Regions from separate parts of the Martelella sp. UBA3392 genome, predicted to be linked through region 1. Evidence: predicted binding sites of a transcription regulator. Region 1 holds the regulator's gene; each other region holds the start of a gene.
The links. The regulator PhoB, encoded in region 1, activates phosphate uptake and scavenging genes when phosphate is short. The targets are predictions, from matches to a motif close to TGTCATNNANCTGTCAT.

Region 1 (4,092 bases):
GAAGTCGATCTACGAGAACGTCGCCTACGGCCCGCGCATCCATGGCCTTGCCCGCCACCGTTCGGATTTCGACCGGATCGTGGAGACCAGCCTGCAGAAGGCGGGCCTGTTCAACGAGGTCAAGGACCGTCTGCAGGAACCCGGCACCAGCCTTTCCGGCGGCCAGCAGCAGCGGCTCTGCATCGCCCGCGCGATCGCCGTCAGCCCGGAAGTGATCCTGATGGACGAGCCGTGCTCGGCGCTCGACCCGATCGCGACCGCGCGGGTGGAGGAACTGATCAGCGAGTTGAAGCAGAACTACACCATCGTGATGGTGACCCATTCGATGCAGCAGGCGGCCCGCGTTTCCGAACGCACGGCGATGTTCCATCTCGGCTACATGGTCGAGGAGGACGACACCGACACGATTTTCACCAATCCCGCGGACCAGCGCACCCAGGACTACATCATGGGCCGGTTCGGTTAAGGAGACGCACAGATGGCACACTCGCATATCATATCGGCCTTCGACGAGGAGCTGAAATATCTCCAGCGCCGGATTTCCGAAATGGGCGGCATGGCGGAAGAGATGGTCTCGCAATCCGTCGTGGCGCTGGTCAACACCGATACCGAACTCGCCGAAAAGGTGATCGCCGAGGATCTGGCGCTGGACGAGGCCGAGCGCGAGGTCGGCGAAAAGGCGATCGTCACCATCGCGCGGCGCCAGCCGGTGGCGGCGGACCTGCGCGAGATCATGGGCGCGATCCGCATCGCCGCCGACCTCGAGCGCGTTGGCGACATGGCCAAGAACACCGCCAAGCGGGTGATCTCGGTGCAGGGCACCGGGGTTCCGCGCAAGCTCGCCCACGGCATCGAGCACCTGTCGGAACTGGCGCTGCTGCAGCTCAAGGAAGTGCTCGACGCCTACACCTCGCGCCAGGCCGACAAGGCCAATTCGATCCGCGAGCGCGACGAGGAGATCGACGCGATCTACACCTCGCTGTTCCGCGAGCTTCTGACCTACATGATGGAAGATCCGCGCAACATTACCACCTGCACGCATCTTCTGTTCTGCGCCAAGAACATCGAGCGCATCGGCGATCACGCCACCAATATTGCGGAAATGATCTACTACATCGCCACCGGCTCCCAGCCGCAGGGAGAACGCCCGAAGGACGACATGTCGCCCTCGGTCGGCTCCGGCGAGAGCAAGTCCTGAAACCATTTGACAGAGGCACGAGATGGTTCCGAAGATTGCAGTTGTCGAAGATGAAGAAGCGCTGAGCGTCCTGCTGCGCTACAACCTTGAATCGGAAGGCTACGAGGTCGAGACGATCGCGCGCGGCGACGAGGCCGAACTCAGGCTGCAGGAGCGGGTGCCGGACCTCCTGCTGCTCGACTGGATGTTGCCGGGCGTTTCCGGCATCGAGCTTTGCCGCAGGCTGCGGATGCGGCCGGAGACCGAACGCCTGCCGATCATCATGCTGACGGCGCGTGGCGAGGAAAGCGAGCGGGTGCGCGGTCTTGCGATCGGCGCCGACGATTATGTCGTCAAGCCGTTCTCGACGCCGGAACTGATGGCCCGCGTCAGGGCGATCCTGCGGCGGGCGCGGCCGGAAGTGCTTTCCAGCGTGCTCAAATGCGGCGATATCGAGCTTGACCGCGAGACCCACCGCGTTCACCGCAAGGCCAAGGAAGTCCGCCTCGGCCCGACCGAGTTCCGGCTGCTCGAATTCCTGATGACCTCGCCCGGAAGGGTGTTCTCCCGCTCCCAGCTTCTCGACGGTGTGTGGGGCCATGACATCTATGTCGACGAACGTACCGTCGACGTCCATGTCGGACGGCTGCGCAAGGCCCTCAACTTCTCGCAAATGCCCGACGTGATCCGCACCGTGCGTGGTGCCGGCTATTCGATGGAGGTGTAAGGGGCCGCATAGCACCGCCAATCTCCACCCTTGAGGGCGGAGATTGTGCGCCGGAGCGTCCATTGTACCGAAGTCCGGGCGATCCCGTGTTTTCGGCGACCGGGATCAGCGGACTTCGAAACCGCGGTAATTGTCGTCGCGGATGGCGTTCATTTCGGTCATGTAATTGCCCATGCCGCCCATGTACCACATCGATGTGCGGGGCTTGCCGGGAATGTTGGCGCCGTTGATCCAGCTGTCCGTCACTTCGAACAGCGTGCCGGCCATGCCTTCCTGGCACACCCGCACCCAGTCGTCCTGGGCCTCTCTCGTGGTCTCGATGATGCCGTTGCCTTGTTCGGCCTTCTCGATCAGGTCGCACAGGAAGTCGACCTGCCATTCATGCACCAGCGGCTGGCTGGTGAACGGGCTGAAGGGTCCGAATACCATCAGAAGGTTCGGGAAATCGGCGATCGTCATGCCGGCATAGGCGCGCGGACCGTTCTTCCAGGCATCCTTCAGCCGCACGCCGTTGCGCCCGATCGTGTCGATCTTCAGATAGTTGCCGGTCATTGCGTCGAAGCCGGTGGCCATGATCACCACGTCGAGCTCCAGTTCCTTGCCGCCGACGATCAGCCCGTTTTCGGTGTAGCGCTCGATCGGCTCCGCCTTGACGTCGTGGAGGGTGACATTGTCGCGATTATAGGTCTCGTAATAATTATCGGCGGCCAGCGGACGCTTGGCATAGTAGTCGCGTGGGGTCAGTTTGCGGGCGACTTCGGGGTCGGTGACGATGGCGTCGATCTTCGACTTGATGAAGTCTGTCGCCGTCTTGTTGGCCTCGGCGGTCACCGGAATATCGGAGAAGGTTTCGAGCAGGAAGCTGAAGCCATTGCCTTTTTTCCAGGCCTTTTCGTAGACGCGTTTGCGCTCTTCATTGTCGACCTCAAGCGCGGAAACGGTGCTTTCGTCAAAGCCGAAAACCGCCGCCGTGCTCAGCGCCCAGTCGCGGAAGCCGTGCGGATCGGCCTTGATCTTCTCGCGCGTCTCGGCCGGGAAGGGGCCGATGCCGAGCGGCACCACCCATTGCGCGGTGCGCTGCAGCACATGCAGATGGCCGACCTTGTCGGCGAGCGCGGTGATGATCTGGATGCCGGTCGAGCCGGTTCCGACCACGCCGACGCGCTTGCCCTCAAGGTCGGGCGCGGTGTCCGGCCATTTCGAGGCGAGTAGCACCTCGCCCTTGAACTTGTCCTGGTCGGGAAACTGCGGGGCATAGGAGGAGGAGAGAAGCCCCACGGCCTCGATCACATATTTTGCCTTCACGGTATCGCCGCCCGTGGTGGTCAGGAGCCAGCGGCCCTCGTCCTCTTTCCATTCGGCGCTGGCGATGCGGGTGTTGAAATGGATCGAGCGCTTCAGGGCGTGCTTGTCGGCGACCGCGTTCAGATAGTTCAGTACTTCAGGCTGCTTGGCATAGCGCTCCGACCATTCCCAGTTCTGGAACATGTCGAGGTCGAAGGAATAGGTGTAGACGGTCGATTCGGTATCGACCCGGCAGCCCGGATAGCGGTTCCAGTACCATGTGCCGCCGACGCCGCCGGCATCGTCGAAGGCTTCGGCCTTCATGCCGAGCACGTTGCGCGTCTTGTGCAGCGCGTAGAGCCCGCCGACGCCCGCGCCGATGATGGCGACATCGAGCTCAAGCTGTTTGTGCGATACCGCGTTCATTGTGAAACCTCCCATTCTCGTCAAATCTTGCGGCGGCAAGGCGCACGCCGGCCTTTATCTTTAAGCGGGTCGCGGAGCCGGCGCTTGGTCTTGTGCCTGTTTCTGCCGGCGGCAAAAAATGCGCCGCAGACCTCGCTTTCACACACTCATATGGTATTACGGTATTATCGTCAATGACGCAAAATGCCCTTGTCATGATCATAATCCTATAATACCGTAATACGAACATATTAAAAGGCAGCCACCAGCGCCGCTTCACCAAGGATGGTATGACATGAACACGCAAAGTCCGCTCTCCACGGATCACGAGGCCTTGATGCCTGATCGCAGGCTCTATATCGGCGGCCAATGGGTGGAAGGGCCGTCAGAGTTTCAGGTGATGAACCCGGCAAACGGACGGCCGGTCGCTACTGTGTCGCATGCGAGTTCGGCCGAGGCGCTTGCCGCCCTTGATGCCGCGGCCGCGGCCCAGCCCGGC
Region 2 (4,092 bases), on a different contig from region 1:
GCGGCAGAGGCGATGATGAAGTTTCGGCGCGAAGTCATTGTTTCACAGCGCTTTTCTTTTTTGTCAGGTACAGACTATAGAGAGCGTATCCATGCCCGACAAGCGCGGAAACCGGCTCAATCTTGGCGTTTGCGGAGAAACTGGTTTAACGCGTTGGTCCCATGGTTTTAGTTTCTTCCCTAACACCATGTTTCTTCGACACATAATTAACCTTAACAGCAATCTTCCACCCGGTGCCTTCCGGCGAGATCGCGGGGCCGCGTTTCACGGTGACGCGGCCCCGCCTCTTTGATTTTGCAAGGGCCGTCTTAGCGGTTCAGACCGGACAGGCTTTCGATCCGGAAGGCCAGGAACTGGGTCTTCTGTTCGGCGTTGAAATTGTTGTCCGAGGCCAGCAGCAGGAGCGGCATTCCGTCGTCCGATCGGCCGATCGTCATCGCCTCGATATTGTCCGGGGCAAGGCCGATGGCGCCGAGATCGAGGATCAGCGTCTTGGCCACCGGCACGATGGTTTCCTCGCTGTCGGCAAGCGAGGCGATGGCCGAAACATCGGTCGCGCCGTCGAGGTCGATCATGAAGATCCGGATGGTGAAGCCGCGGTTTTCGGCGAAGCTGCGCTCGGAAACCAGAAGACGGGTGTCGTCGAGCGGCATCATGTCGGAGAGGCCGTTGTCGTTCCATGCGCCGCCGTCGACCGGTGCGTGGGGAATCGGGTCGATCATGTAGATGTACTGCGCCATCGGCTCGCCGCTCTCGGCATCGTAGCGCACGATCCGGGTGGGGCTGGCAGTGGTGAGCGTCGAGGCGGGGCCGTCCTGATAGAGCGCTGCCTCATTGGCCACCAGCACGTCGCCTTCGGGCAGCACAGCAATGCTCTCGAAGGCATTGTTGTTACGGATACCGGTGGCATGGTCCTCGCTCGGCGCAAAGCCTTCCGGCAGGGTGAACGCGCGCACGAAATCGCCATCGGTCGACGTGATGCGCACGAACGGCGCGATCATCGCCTTGCCGTCGCCCTCGCTCGACCAGATCAGATTGTCGCCGAACAGGCGGATCTGCTCCGGGTCGACCGTCTTTTCCGCGAAGGACGATCCGTCCTTGTCCTTCAGCGTAACGGTCCGCACGACGGAGACATCCTGGATACCGTCGGGGCCGGATTTGATGCCGAGTTCGTAGAACCGGGCGGGAGCCTTCTGGGAACGGTCGTCGGAGATCGCGATGTAACGGTTGGTCTCCGCATCGTAATCGATCCCGGAAATGCCGCCTAACTCGACGCCGTCGACCATGGTGCCGGTATCGATGGCGAATTCACCGGCGAATGTCAGGCTGACTGGGGCGTCGCAGTCGTTGATCGGGCAATCGACGGCAATTGTCTTGCCGATATCGGCGGCATGGGCGCCTGCGGCAAGCACGGCGATAAGGGCAGTGGCGGAAAGCAGGGATTTCATGGCAGCACCTCGTGTGAGACGGCGGGAGTGTCCGTCATGGAGGTAGTGCCCTCGCTCGTTATCAGGCGTATGACACCGGCCCCGTGAGAACGTCTCCGGGCCGGCGCTCCTCGTCAGATATCCAGATTCTCCGCAAACGCCGCATTTTCCTGGATGAAGCGGAAGCGGGCTTCCGCCTTGGTGCCCATCAGATCTTCCACGGCGGCCTTGGTGCCTTCGAAATCGATCTCATCGATATCGACGCGCAGAAGCGTGCGCTTCTTCGGGTCCATCGTGGTTTCCTTGAGCTGGGCCGGCAGCATTTCGCCAAGCCCCTTGAAGCGGCTGATCTCGACCTTGCCGCGGCCTGAAAACATGGTCTTCATCAGCTCTTCGCGGTGGGCATCGTCGCGGGCGTAGGCTGTCTTGCCGCCCTGGGAGAGCTTGTAGAGCGGGGGGACCGCCAGATAGAGGTGGCCCTGGCGGATCAGCTCCGGCATCTCGGTATAGAAGAAGGTGATCAGCAGCGAGGCGATGTGCGCGCCGTCGACGTCCGCATCGGTCATGATCACGATGCGTTCATAGCGCAGGTCTTCCTCGCGGTACTTCGTCCGCGTACCGCAGCCGAGCGCCTGGATCAGGTCGGCAAGCAACTGGTTGGAGGTGAACTTGTCGCGCCCGGCGCTTGCCACGTTCAGGATCTTGCCCCGAAGCGGCAGGATCGCCTGATTGGAGCGGTTGCGCGCCTGCTTGGCGGAGCCGCCAGCCGAATCGCCCTCGACCAGAAACAGTTCTGCCCCGGCGGCGGTATTCTGCGAACAGTCGGCAAGCTTGCCGGGCAGGCGCAGTTTTTTCACCGCGGTCTTGCGGTTGACCTCGCGCTCCTTGCGCCGGCGCAGCCGCTCCTCGGAGCGCTCGACCACCCAGTCGAGCAGCTTTTCGGCTTCGGCGGGATTGGCGGAGAGATAAAGGTCGAAGGGGTCGCGGAGCGCGTTTTCGACGATCCTCTGCGCCTCGACGGTCGCCAGCCTGTCCTTGGTCTGGCCGACGAATTCCGGCTCGCGGATGAATACGGAGAGCATGCCGACGGCGGAGATCATCACGTCATCCGTGGTGATCTGCGCGCCGCGCTTGTTGCCGATCATCTCGGCATAGTTCTTCAGCCCGCGCATCAGCGCCTGGCGCAGGCCGGCCTCATGGGTGCCGCCCTCGGGTGTCGGGATGGTGTTGCAGTAGGAATGGACATTCGGGTCGCCGCCATACCAGGCCACCGCCCATTCGACAGCGCCATGGCCGCCGGTCTTCTCGTTCTTGCCGGCGAAAATCTCGCGGGTGACGGTGAAATCCTTGCCGATGGTGGCGGCGAGGTAATCCTTCAGCCCGCCGGGGAAATGGAACTCGGCCTTTTCCGGCAGGTCCTCCTTGCCTTCGACCAGCGAGGGATCGCACGACCAGCGGATCTTGACGCCGCCGAACAGGTAAGCCTTGGAGCGCGACATGCGGAAGATGCGGGCCGGATCGAATTTCGCGCGCGGCCCGAAGATTTCGGCATCGGGGTGAAAGCGGATCTTGGTGCCGCGCCGGTTCTGGGTCGGGCCGCAATCCTCGAGTTCGCCCTGCGGCACGCCGCGCGAGAAGGTAAGCCGGTAAAGCCGCCGGTCACGGGCAATCTCGACCTCCAGCACATCGGAGAGCGCGTTGACCACCGAGACGCCGACGCCGTGCAGGCCGCCGGAGGTCTCATAGGCCTTGCCGTCGAACTTGCCGCCGGCATGGAGCTTGGTCATGATCACTTCCAGCGTCGACTTGCCGGGCACCTGCGGATGGTTTTCCACCGGAATGCCGCGGCCATTGTCGGTAACCGTCAGGAAGCCCTCGGCGTCGAGATGGACGTCGATGAAATCGGCATGGCCGGCGACCGCCTCGTCCATGGAGTTGTCGATGACTTCCGCGAACAGATGATGCAGCGCCTTCTCGTCGGTGCCGCCGATATACATGCCCGGCCGCATGCGCACCGGCTCCAGCCCTTCGAGCACGCGGATCGAGGATGCGCCATAGTCGGCGTTTTCCACGGAAGCGGGCGCGGATTTCCTCGGCTTGCTGGCGCTTGAGCGCTCGGGCGGCGCTGTATCGGTTTCGGCCTTGCTGCCGCCAAGATCGGCGAAGAGGTCTTTGCTGTTGTCCATAGGGTCGGGCAGCCTGTAAAGATCGGTTTGCGCCATAATCGACGCTTTGCGGCGAATCACCCTGCTATTCTGGCAAAGTTTTGGTCGCGAAGCGATGCCGCGCCAAATTCTCGCTATAAGGGTGTGGATAGCATGGTGCGCCTTATAAAGCCGTGATTGCGCCTGCTGTCAAACTGCGGGCGGCAAAACGCCCTTTGACGGCGCGCGCAAAACGGACGACAAGGGAGAACCTTTGCCGGCCGGGCCGGCCTTGAAGCAATGAATGGGAGAAAGACGAAGATGACTGCCGCAATACGCCCCATGGTCGCCGGTAACTGGAAGATGAACGGAACCCGCGACTCGCTGGCTCAGATCCGGGCCATCGCCGAAGGGGTGAGCGGCGGGCTTGCCGACAAGGTCGACGCGTTGATCTGCCCGCCGGCCACGCTGCTTTACGTCGCGACCACGCTGACGGAAGACACGCGACTGCTGATCGGCGG
Region 3 (4,092 bases), on a different contig from region 1:
GACTACGAGGAAGGCGTTTCCTGCCCGCATTGCGCCGACAGCTATTCCGCGGCCGACCGCGCCCGCTTCCGCGAACGCCAGCACCAGATTGCACTGGCGAAAGCCCGCGGCGCGCGCCATCTCGGCGCGTAAGGTGTCTTCCAGGACGCTGGGCAAGGGCCAGGCCGGCTCCGGATTTACCCGTCTTTAATCATGAATGGTTAGGTTCGGCGTCAACAATCAAGCAAGACGGTCGGCATCATGCGTTTTCTGGCAAAATCCCTGGCAGTTTCGGCAGCAGCGCTGCTTTCGGCCTGTTCGACATTTTCTTTCCTGCCGGGCTCTTCCGATCCGATCCCCACGCCGATCGCCGCCAATCCGGCATCGCTCCGGATCGCGGTTCTGGCGCCCGAGGAATTCCGGCTGCCCAAGGGCGAGGTCGAACTGACCGTCTATCAGCGCGGCGCGGGTGGCGATATCAGCCAGGACTATACGCTGGTGAATGCCGATTCCGAGAAGGTCGATGCCGCCGTGGCCGAGTTCCGCAAGCCGGGGCAGGTGGTGACGCTGCTGAGATTGGCGCCCGCCGACGCGTTGCGCCTGCGCGACCAGCAGGAGCAGATGGCGGCCGCGCGCGGCGCCGGCAGCGCCAAGCCGGGCTTCGAGGTTGACCTCGATTCCACCTGCTGGAACGGCGCCATGGTGGCGCCCGTCGTGCCGCTCGATGTGCTGATCAGGGCGGATTCCGACGGGGAATTCCATCCGCTGCTGTCCGATATCGATATTTTCGGACTGATGAACCGGCCGGAAGACTCGCGCCTGAAGAAGTGCTCCTGAGGCTTCGATTTCTCTCTTGAGAACGATTTGAACGCTCAGTCCCGATGTTCGCGGGCAAGGGCGTCGATCGCGCGTTCCATGCCGGGGCGGATCGCGACCATCAGCGTGGCATAGCCTTCCTCGACCGGCCAGAAGCGCTCCGCCAGATAGGGGCCGACGCCCGGTGCCGCGCGGGTGACCGCGATATTGGCGTCGCGGGTGTTCCATTCCGTCAGCCGCATGATCAACTGCTCGTCAACGGCTTCATGTTCCATGTCGGGCCGCACGAAGACCTGCCAGATCCATGCTTCGCCCGATGTAACTGGCTGGATCGCCGCGGCAATCATCTCGCCGGCGAGATAAAGCGCGTGAATGCGAAGCTGGTCGTTGCGGCCAAGCTTCTTGGCCGTGGGGAGCAGCGCTGCAAACCGGGACCGGTCTTCCGCGATGGTCGTCGTGAGCGCTGAAAGCTCGTCCAGCATCAGCGCGGTTTCGGATGGGTTGCGGGCGATGTGATAGCCGATCTTGCCGCGCGCATTCAGCGCTTCCCACTTTGTAAGATTCGCCTGCCAGGCCTCGCGCTCGCCGGGCGTCAGCGCGGCGCTGGCGGGATCGATCCGGCCCGACAAGGCGCGCCGGCGGCGGGCATGGGTCACCCGGAAGGCAAGGCCGCGGGCGGCGGCCACCGCGCGGGCGAAGCGCATGAACGCGCCATCGGCCAGGAGATGCGGAAACACGGCAATGCCCGGCAGGTTGACGAGCGAACCGGCAAGCGCTTCGAACAGCTGGTCGAGCGTTGCCATCGGGCGGTGGCGCGAGATCAGCGGCGCGTGATAGCCGATATCGCCGATCGCATGGGCGAGCAGATGCGAGCCGTTACCGCGCACCGAAAAGGTCATCAGCGCGGTGAGATTGTCATCGCCGTCGCCATCCTCCATCAGCGCGACCCTCAGCAGCGAGTGGCGCTCGCCGAGCGCCGGCAGCAGGAAGGCGGGGGTCTGGAAGATGTTGCGCTCGATCGCGGCTTCCGCCAGCCGGTCCATGGCCGGCTCCATATGGTCGGGGGCCTGCGAATAGAGCGAGAATTCGCCGCCGCTTCTGACCTCGAGGCGGATATCGGGAACCGCCTTGCCGGGCTGGACGACGGAAAGCTTGGATTTGAGGCGGGCCGGCGGGCGCTGGCCAAGGTCCTTGCGTATGATGCTCATGGCCGCGCCCCTTTCGGCCGGCGGCCGAAGCGCGATGCGCGCGGCATGTCCGGCGAGACGGGCAGCTGTGGGGGGCCTGAACGCATGGATACTGAACTCTTACAAACGCACTTAACAAGGGATAACCGGTTTCGGTTAACAAAGCGTTGGCCATGGCTGCGCGAAACCGGCCTTGCAATTTTGGCCGATACGGGCAGACTGTCTTGTAAGTGTCATGTTTGCGAAGCGGAGACGCCATGGCTGACAAGCCGGAAACGCAACGCGGCCGGGCTGCCGCCAACGCCAATGTGGTGGAGCTCAGCCAATATCGCGCCGGCCAGAAGGCCGAGCCCCTGCCGGTCACCTTCCACCGGCGCGAACTGGACGCGATCCTCTGGATCTACGGCCGCATGGTGGGCGAGGGCGAGTGGCGCGACTATGCGCTGGATCACCTGAAGGACAAGGCGGTGTTCTCGGTGTTCAAGCGCGCCGGCGAAATGCCGCTCTACCGGATCGAGAAAAACCCCAAACTCGCCGCCCGGCAGGGCGCCTTCTCGGTCACCAATACCGCCGGCATGGTGCTCAAGCGCGGCCACGACCTGAAACAGGTGCTGAAGGTCTTCGACCGGAACCTGAAGCTGGTCGAAAAATAGACCTGATGCCGCCCTTCGCTGGGCGTGGCCGGGGACGACATCCGCAAAAGGAATGGTCTTTCGAAAAAGAGCCGGATTGTGCTCTGGTCTTCAGGCTGCTGATAAACCCGTCCCTTTTGCGGACGTCATCCTCGGGCTTGACCCGAGGATCTAATCACCCCTCTATGCGAGCGGAGTCTGCGGTCAGTAAGGTGCAGTTCTTCCTGCCTTTTTTATACCCGGAACGCTTGTCGCGCGGGTAAGTGCTTAGACCCTCGGGTCAAGCCCGAGGGTGACGAAAGAGGGAGGGGCGGCTTTGTCAAAAAAAACAAGGCCGGGAGCGTGCCCCGGCCTCCTGTTCGCGGCAACGCCTCAGTGGGCGTCTTCCATTTCCTTTTCGGGCTCAGGCGACTTGGCGGCCTGCAGCTCCTGGACGGCCTTCTCCGGATCGGCGGGGAAGGCGTCGTCGGTGACCTTGCCTTCGAGCAGGTCGATCGCATATTTCAACTGCACGTCGTCCTCGGTCTCGCGCGGCACATAGGCAACCGAGCCGGAGCCCTCTTCGGTTTCCGCGTCACCCTGGATATGGCCGCGCAGCGCCGATTCGCCTTCCGGACGGATCAGTCCCTCGAGGTCTTCCGGCAGCACCTGCTCGACAACGATGTCGGGGCTGATGCCGGTGCCCTGGATCGAGGTGCCGGACGGAGTGTAGTAGAGCGCCGTCGTCAGCCGGAGCGAGCCTTCGGAACCGAGCGGAACGATGGTCTGGACCGAGCCCTTGCCGAAGGTGCGGGTGCCGACCAGCGTCGCCCGCTTCAGGTCCTGCAGCGCGCCGGCGACGATCTCGGATGCCGAGGCGGAGCCGCCATTGACGAGTACGACCAGCGGCTTGCCGTCGGTGAGATCGCCGGGACCGGCATCGAAGCGGCGGGTCTCGCTGGAATTGCGGCCGCGGGTGGAAACGACTTCGCCCTCGTCGAGGAAGGTGTCGGCCACGGCGACGGCCTGGTTCAGGAAGCCGCCCGGGTTGAGGCGGAGGTCGAGAATATAGCCCTTGAGCTGGTCCTCCGGCACTTCCTTCTTGATCTCGTCAATCGCCTCGACCAGGCTTTCGTCCAGCTTCTCGTTCATGAAGGTGGTCAGCCGGATATAGCCGATATTGTCGTTTTCGACGCGCCATTTGACCGACTGCACCGGAATGATGCCGCGCACGATCGTCATCTCGATCGGCTTGGCCACGCCGTCGCGGATGATGGTGACGTCGATCGGTTCGCCGACCTCGCCGCGCATGCGGTCGACCGCGTCGTTGAGCGACATGCCGCGCACGCTTTCGCCGTCGATCTCGACGATCTTGTCGCCGGCCAGCACGCCGGCATTGGAAGCGGGCGTGTCGTCGATGGGCGCAACCACCTTGACGACGTCATCCTCCATCGTCACCTCGATGCCAAGCCCGCCGAATTCGCCCTTCGACTGGTCGC

Region 2: B4E36_RS01580 (esterase-like activity of phytase family protein) is a predicted target of PhoB. The motif match lies at 1,507-1,523, and genes of this name have one in related genera.
Region 3: B4E36_RS00675 (DUF2794 domain-containing protein) is a predicted target of PhoB. The motif match lies at 2,203-2,219, and genes of this name have one in related genera.

The regions. Positions count from the first base shown of each region.
Region 1 is NZ_DEPM01000245.1:19,673-23,764, forward strand. Features, by position in the region: gene pstB (phosphate ABC transporter ATP-binding protein PstB) at 1-466, shown strand, start outside; gene phoU (phosphate signaling complex protein PhoU) at 479-1,198, shown strand; gene phoB (phosphate regulon transcriptional regulator PhoB) at 1,221-1,904, shown strand; gene B4E36_RS19585 (NAD(P)/FAD-dependent oxidoreductase) at 2,010-3,614, opposite strand; gene B4E36_RS19590 (NAD-dependent succinate-semialdehyde dehydrogenase) at 3,889-4,092, shown strand, end outside.
Region 2 is NZ_DEPM01000018.1:17,656-21,747, reverse strand. Features, by position in the region: partial or broken gene B4E36_RS01585 (patatin-like phospholipase family protein) at 1-38, opposite strand, end outside; gene B4E36_RS01580 (esterase-like activity of phytase family protein) at 309-1,448, opposite strand; gene parE (DNA topoisomerase IV subunit B) at 1,562-3,613, opposite strand; gene tpiA (triose-phosphate isomerase) at 3,893-4,092, shown strand, end outside.
Region 3 is NZ_DEPM01000005.1:39,395-43,486, reverse strand. Features, by position in the region: partial or broken gene B4E36_RS00690 (hypothetical protein) at 1-132, shown strand, start outside; gene B4E36_RS00685 (hypothetical protein) at 241-816, shown strand; gene B4E36_RS00680 (GNAT family N-acetyltransferase) at 852-2,003, opposite strand; gene B4E36_RS00675 (DUF2794 domain-containing protein) at 2,240-2,635, shown strand; gene B4E36_RS00670 (S41 family peptidase) at 2,987-4,092, opposite strand, start outside.